Linked DNA regions of Fibrella aestuarina BUZ 2. The protein of the gene in region 1 binds, or shares a complex with, the protein of each later gene. Links are inferred from orthologs where the notes say so. Each region holds a gene or a part of one and is shown in the gene's direction. Other genes may lie near its edges. The genes, in order: hslU and hslV.

Region 1 (3,230 bases):
AATATCGGTGGCATCGCCGCCCTTGGCCGCAATGTCTTTGTCGGCGTTGTACACCAGCCGGTCCACTTTCTCTTCAATGACCGCCGCCTGCCCAACTACGGTTACCTCGTTGAGTTGCTTGACGTTGGTGCTGAGCAGAATGTTGCCCAGTTCGAGCGATTGCCCATTGGTAAGCGTCAGGTTATCAATGGTTTGGTTGCGGTAACCTACAAACGAGACCAGCAGGCGGTAGTTGCCCGCTACCAGTTTCGACAGGGTGAATTTACCTTTATCGTCGGCGATAGTGCCATCAACGGCTTTCCCGCTGGTACGATCATAGAGCGCCACCGACGCGTAGTCGACGGGTTTGCCCTGCGTGGAGTCGACGATAAAGCCGGTAATTTTAGCGGAGCCTTTGGGGCTTTGGTCACCGGCCGTACCCGGCAATGCTTTGGGTTGTGCCGCTCCCCCCATGCCGGGAAACTGCGCCAGCGCTGGTGTTGCCAGCGTCGCGATTAGCAGCATGGCCGAGTTGAGTAAACGTATCCCTTTCATAAAAACAGGTTGTTAACGGTACGAAGTTGGCAACGGCACGAACCTGAGTAAACGAAAAGCGGATGAAAGGACAATCTGGCAGGATGGAAGTGGCAACGGGCCGTATGAAAGTGGCTGGCACCATTTTTTGATTATGCTGTTATTTTGATGAGGGGTATTCTGTTTTGCTCCCCCGTAGTGTATGCCATCAACCGTCCGAGACCTGACTCCCCGGCAAATCGTTGCCGAACTTGATCAATATATTATCGGCCAACACGAAGCCAAGCGCAACGTGGCCATTGCTCTGCGAAACCGCTGGCGGCGGATGAACGCCCCGGCCGATATGCAGCGCGAAATCACACCCAACAACATTCTGATGATTGGGGCCACGGGCGTGGGGAAAACTGAAATTGCCCGCCGCCTCGCCAAACTGGCCGATGCCCCGTTTATTAAAGTAGAAGCCTCGAAATTCACTGAGGTTGGCTACGTTGGCCGCGACGTGGAAAGCATGGTGCGCGACCTCGCCGAGCAGGCCGTCAACATGGTGCGGGCGGCCAAAAAAGAAGCTGTCAAGATCAAGGCGCAGCAGATTGTCGAAGACCTGATTCTCGACATCCTGATACCGCCCGTCAAAGGGGCGGCTTCGGCCGGGCAGCTTGGCTTTAGCCACAGCAATGGCGCCGACCAGAACGGCGACGGCATTCCCGACGGCGATGCCGAACTCAACGAACGTACCCGCGAGCGCTTCCGGCAGAAAATCCAGGCGGGCGAACTCGACGACCGCAAAATCGACATCGACGTGCAGCAGAGCGCCGCGCCCAGCATCGGGGTGATGGGCGGCTCGATCGACGAGCTGTCGATGATGAATATTCAGGAGATGATTGGCGGCATGATGCCCAAAAAGGGCAAGAAGCGCAAGGTGACCATCGCCGAAGCGCGCAAGATCATGCTCGAAGAAGAAGCGGCCAAGCTCATCGACATGGACGAGGTGAAGGAGGAGGCCATCCGCAAAGCGCAGGACGCCGGCATTATCTTCATCGACGAAATCGACAAGATTGCCACCAACCGGTCGGGTGGGGGCGGTGGCCCCGACGTCAGCCGTGAGGGCGTGCAGCGCGATCTGCTGCCTATCGTGGAAGGATCGTCGGTCAACACCAAATACGGCGTGGTCCAGACCGACCACATCCTGTTTGTGGCGGCCGGGGCGTTTCACGTCTCGAAACCCTCGGACCTGATTCCGGAGTTGCAGGGCCGTTTCCCGATTCGGGTGGAGCTGCAAAGCCTGTCGGAAGATGATTTCTACCAGATTCTGCGCGAACCCAAAAACGCCCTGACCAAACAGTATGAAGCGATGATGGCTGCCGAAGGGGTTTCGTTGACCTTTGCCGACGATGCCCTCCGCGAACTTGCCCGCATTGCCTTCGAGGTCAACGCCGAGGTGGAGAACATTGGCGCCCGGCGGCTGCAAACCGTGCTGAGCCAACTCCTCAACGAGTTCATGTTCGACATTCCCGATACCATCGCTGCCGGTTCGACTGTCGAGGTCACGCGCGAGCTGGTGCAGGAACGCCTGACGGGGCTGGTCAAAAACCGCGACCTGAGCCAATATATCTTGTAATTAAACTTCCCCCGGCGGCAGGGTGTATAACCGAGCGAATCAGGGTTGCTCGATCATACACCCTGCCGCCGGGGGATTTTAGTTTACTTCCCGCTACGTACCCGGCGGTAGATGCGGATACCGGCCAGCAGCAGCCCGATAAACGCGATCAGCCCGAGTATACCCCACAGCATACTGAGCGCATCTTTCAGCACGACCAGGAATACGATGCTGACGAGGAAAATTGTAGCTACTTCGTTCCAGATGCGCAATTGCATGGAGGTGTAGCGCAACACGCCCCGTTGCTGCTGCCTGAAAATGACGTGACAGGACAGGTGGTAAGCATACAGTAACGCCACAAAGCACAGCTTGTAAATCAGCCAGGTGGGCGTGGCGCCGTAGTTGTACCAGGTGCTCAGGCCCATGATCAGCGTCACGACCGCCGATGGCCAGGTGATACCGTACCACAGCCGGCGCTGCATCAGGCTCAGCTGGGCCTGCAAGGCCTGCCGCGCCGGTTCGGGCTGCTCGGCGGCTTCGGTGTAATAAATAAACAGCCGGGGCATGTAGAACAGCCCGGCGAACCACGTCACGACGAAGATGATGTGAATGGCTTTAATATACAGGAACGACATAGGTGAACGCGTTTGTGGCCTATCCGTCTGGGTAGACGTACCCACGGAGGCGAGCAACCAGGCGCGGCGTGGCCTACCACTGTCGCGCCTGCATCTGCTTTACCACCTCGTGGATTGCCTCGTCAAAGCTACTAACGAGTGCGCGCAACTCATCGGAATCGTCGCCGATTTGGGCCAGTTCCTCAATCCGGCGCACCACCTCGACCTGCGCCACAACGCCCATATTATCGACGGACGGTTTGATGCGATGCGCCAGGTACTTCACCCGTTTGAAATCACCAGCCGCGCAGGCGTCGCGGATCTGCGTGGCGGTGGTGGGCGTTTCGGTGCAAAACAACTGCACCATCTGCCGAATGAAATCCTCGCTGCCCCGGCTGATCAGCTCCAGCTTCTCCAGGTTGTAGAGGGGGGCAGGGACTGCGTTGGCCGGTTGGGGCGGATTTAGCCACTTGGTGAGTTGGGCAATCAGGTCTTTTTCGTCGAAC
Region 2 (3,212 bases), 3.3 Mb from region 1 along the record:
GCTCTACGTAGGCGTGAAAGAAGGCGAATCGGTCGCGGTCGACGCGGTTATCGCCGTCGTCGGTGAGAAAGGGGCCAACTTCAAAGTACTCATAAGCGGTGCCGAAAGCAGCGGCGCAGCTCCGGCGGCCGAATCGGCTGGAAGCGGCAACGCCACCGCCGAACAAAACCCGCAAACCAACGTACCTGCCAACGCCGACACCGACCTGTCGTATGCCGGTGGTACCGAAAACGGGCACGACGCCAACGGTCGCGTGAAGGCGTCGCCATTGGCCAAAGCTATTGCCGAGCAGAAAGGCATCGACCTGAAACAGGTGCACGGCACTGGCCCCGAAGGGCGTATCGTGAAAGCCGACGTGGAAGCGTTCAAGCCAGGTACGTCGGCTCAACCGGCTGCGGCCTCAGCGGCCCAGCCCGCCGCTCCGCAGGCTCAGCCCGCTCAGGCCCCTGCTGCGGCTACACCGGCTCCGGCTCCTCAGCCTCAGGCAACGCCCCAGGGCGAGTACGAAGATGTGCCGGTGAGCCAGATGCGGAAAACCATTGCCCGCCGCCTGAGCGAGAGCCTCTTCACGGCCCCGCACTTCTACCTGACCATGGAAATCAACATGGACAAGGCGATGGCGCTGCGCGGACAGGTAAACGCCGTGGCCCCGGCCAAAGTCTCGTTCAACGATTTCGTGATCAAAGCCGCCGCGCTGGCGCTGAAGCAACACCCCAACGTCAACTCATCGTGGCTGGGGGATAAAATCCGCAAGTACAAGTATGTTAACATCGGGGTGGCGGTTGCCGTCGACGAAGGGCTGCTCGTGCCGGTGGTGCGCAACGCCGACCAGAAAACGCTGTCGACCATTGCCGGTGAGGTGAAGGAGATGGCGGGCAAAGCCAAAGACAAAAAGCTGCAACCCAAAGACTGGGAGGGCAGCACCTTCTCGATCTCGAACCTGGGCATGTTTGGTATCGACGAGTTTACGGCCATCATCAACCCGCCCGATTCGTGCATCCTCGCGGTTGGGGCCATCAAGCAGAGTGTCGTGTTCGAAGGCGAGACGCCGAAGCCGGTCAACATCATGAAAGTGACGCTGTCGTGCGATCACCGCGTTGTCGATGGGGCTACCGGCGCGGCCTTCCTGCAAACGCTGAAAGGTTTCCTGGAAGACCCGATGAAGATGCTGGTGTAGACCAGATTAAGGGTAGCGTTTAATGTCCAACGTCCAAAGTTGTTTCACAGAGAGAACCTGTGTCCCAGCTTTGGACGTTGGACATTAAACTTTGAACACAAACGAATGACACCCATTCACGCAACGACCGTTGTTGGTATCCGACACAACGGGCAAGTCGCCCTTGGCGCCGACGGACAGGCCACCATGGGCAACACCGTGGCTAAAAGCAACGTTAAGAAAATACGCCGGTTGGCAGGCGGTAAGGTATTGGCCGGTTTTGCGGGATCGACCGCCGATGCCTTTACGCTCATCGAGCGGTTCGAGGAAAAGCTGAGCAACTACAACAACAACCTGCGCCGGGCGGCTATCGAGCTGGCCAAGGACTGGCGGACTGACCGGTTTCTGCGAAAGCTGGAAGCCATGATGATTGTCGCTTCGGCCGATGACCTGCTCATTATTTCTGGTACGGGCGATGTGCTCGAACCGGATCACGACGTGGCCGCCATCGGGTCGGGTGGCGTATATGCACAGTCGGCAGCGCTGGCGCTCAAAAAACACGCTGCGCATCTAAATGCCGTCGATATGGTGAGTGAGAGTCTGCACATTGCTGCCGACATTTGCATTTATACAAATCATAATCTGATCGTTGAGCAACTAGGTAGTTAGTAACCGGCGGAAGTTGGTAACAGTACGCCTGCTCAACAATACTCAACGCGTCTGATCATCAGCTCTCCTTAATGCGTTTCATTTCCGCACTCAGCCAGCAGCTTAAAAACCGCCGGATTGCCGTAGGCTTTGTGGTGGCGGTGCTGTTGGTCGGGTTCGGATTTGCGATGTCGGTGCATAGTTACAACCGGTCGCAGCGGGATAACCAGAACATTACCCACTCGTTTCAGGTCCTGAATCGGCTGGAGGATATTCTGTCGCTGACCAAAGACGTGGAGACCGCCGTGCGGGGGTACCTGGGGTCCAACGACCGGGTCTTTCTGGCCCCCTATTACTCGGCCTACCCCCGAATACCCGGCCAACTGGATGCCCTGCGAAAGCTCTACGGCAGTGATTCGGCAAAACTCAAAAGCGTCGACACACTGGAATACCTCGTTGGGCGCAAATTGGCCATCGCCCGGAAACAGATTTGGCTGACGGCCCAAAACGACATGACCGTCCGGCGTGAGCACCTGCTGATCGGGAAGCTGCGGATGGACAAGGTACGGGCGCACGCGGGCAAGATGATTGCCTCGGAGCAGCGGCTGATGGAGCAGCGGAGTGTGCTGGCGCGGGCGTCGTTTGGCAACACGCTGGTTATCATTTTTGCGCTGTCGATGCTGACGTTCATCGCGTTGGTTACGCTGTATCGGCTGCTCGATAACGAACTGCGGCAGCGGGCCGAAAACGAGGCGCAACTGCGCGCTTATGAACAGCAATTGCAGGAGAAAATCCAGCAGCTGGAAACCTCGAATCAGGAATTGGAACGGATGGCCTTTGTGGCCAGTCACGACATGCAGGAGCCGCTCCGGAAGATTCGGGCGTTTGGCGACCTGCTCACCCAACGGTTTAGCCCATCGCTGGAAGACGACGGACGAATGTTTCTGAGCAAGATCATCACCTCTGCCGATCGGATGTCGATGCTGATTCGCGACCTGCTGAACTTCTCCCGCTTGACGAGCCGCCGTGATCTGTTTGTGCCCGTAACCCTCAATGAATTGGTCGACAAGGTGATAGGCGACCTGGAACTACCCATCCAGGAAACAAACGCCACCGTTAGCCGGGGTGAGCTACCCATCATCGACGCGGCTACCCTGCAACTGGAACAGCTGTTTCTCAACCTCATCACCAACGCGCTGAAATACGTGCAGCCCGGTGTGGCCCCCCAGGTACGTATCGAGGCTGAGGTTACCGACAGCGCGCTTCATCCGGGCCTGGTGTTTGGCGAACGGTACGTTCGGCTCACGATTCGTGACAACGGCATCGGGTTCGACGAAAAATACCTCGACCGGATTTTCGACATCTTCCAGCGGCTGCACAACAAAACGAATTACGAAGGCACCGGCAT

What was found.
Region 2: the proteins of hslU (region 1) and hslV are in contact, whole or in part, in a solved structure (PDB 1G4A), measured with the Escherichia coli proteins. The link is inferred for Fibrella aestuarina BUZ 2 from one-to-one orthologs.

Annotation. Positions count from the first base shown.
Region 1 is NC_020054.1:5,886,306-5,889,535, reverse strand. What follows is about bases 17-2,923. They hold hslU (ATP-dependent protease ATPase subunit HslU), read left to right. Parts: upstream 17-715; coding sequence 716-2,131; downstream 2,132-2,923. Other genes in these bases: FAES_RS24350 (response regulator), read right to left, coding at 2,819-2,923; FAES_RS24355 (CopD family protein), read right to left, coding at 2,215-2,745; FAES_RS24365 (TonB-dependent receptor), read right to left, coding at 17-534. Also shown: more of FAES_RS24365, read right to left, coding at 1-16; more of FAES_RS24350, read right to left, coding at 2,924-3,230. UniProt on the Escherichia coli protein: ATPase subunit of a proteasome-like degradation complex; this subunit has chaperone activity. The binding of ATP and its subsequent hydrolysis by HslU are essential for unfolding of protein substrates subsequently hydrolyzed by HslV.
Region 2 is NC_020054.1:2,583,043-2,586,254, forward strand. What follows is about bases 165-3,053. They hold hslV (ATP-dependent protease subunit HslV), read left to right. Parts: upstream 165-1,282; coding sequence 1,283-1,825; downstream 1,826-3,053. Other genes in these bases: FAES_RS10545 (pyruvate dehydrogenase complex dihydrolipoamide acetyltransferase), read left to right, coding at 165-1,177; FAES_RS10555 (sensor histidine kinase), read left to right, coding at 1,897-3,053. In the rest of the region: more of FAES_RS10545, read left to right, coding at 1-164; more of FAES_RS10555, read left to right, coding at 3,054-3,212. UniProt on the Escherichia coli protein: Protease subunit of a proteasome-like degradation complex believed to be a general protein degrading machinery. The complex has been shown to be involved in the specific degradation of heat shock induced transcription factors such as RpoH and SulA.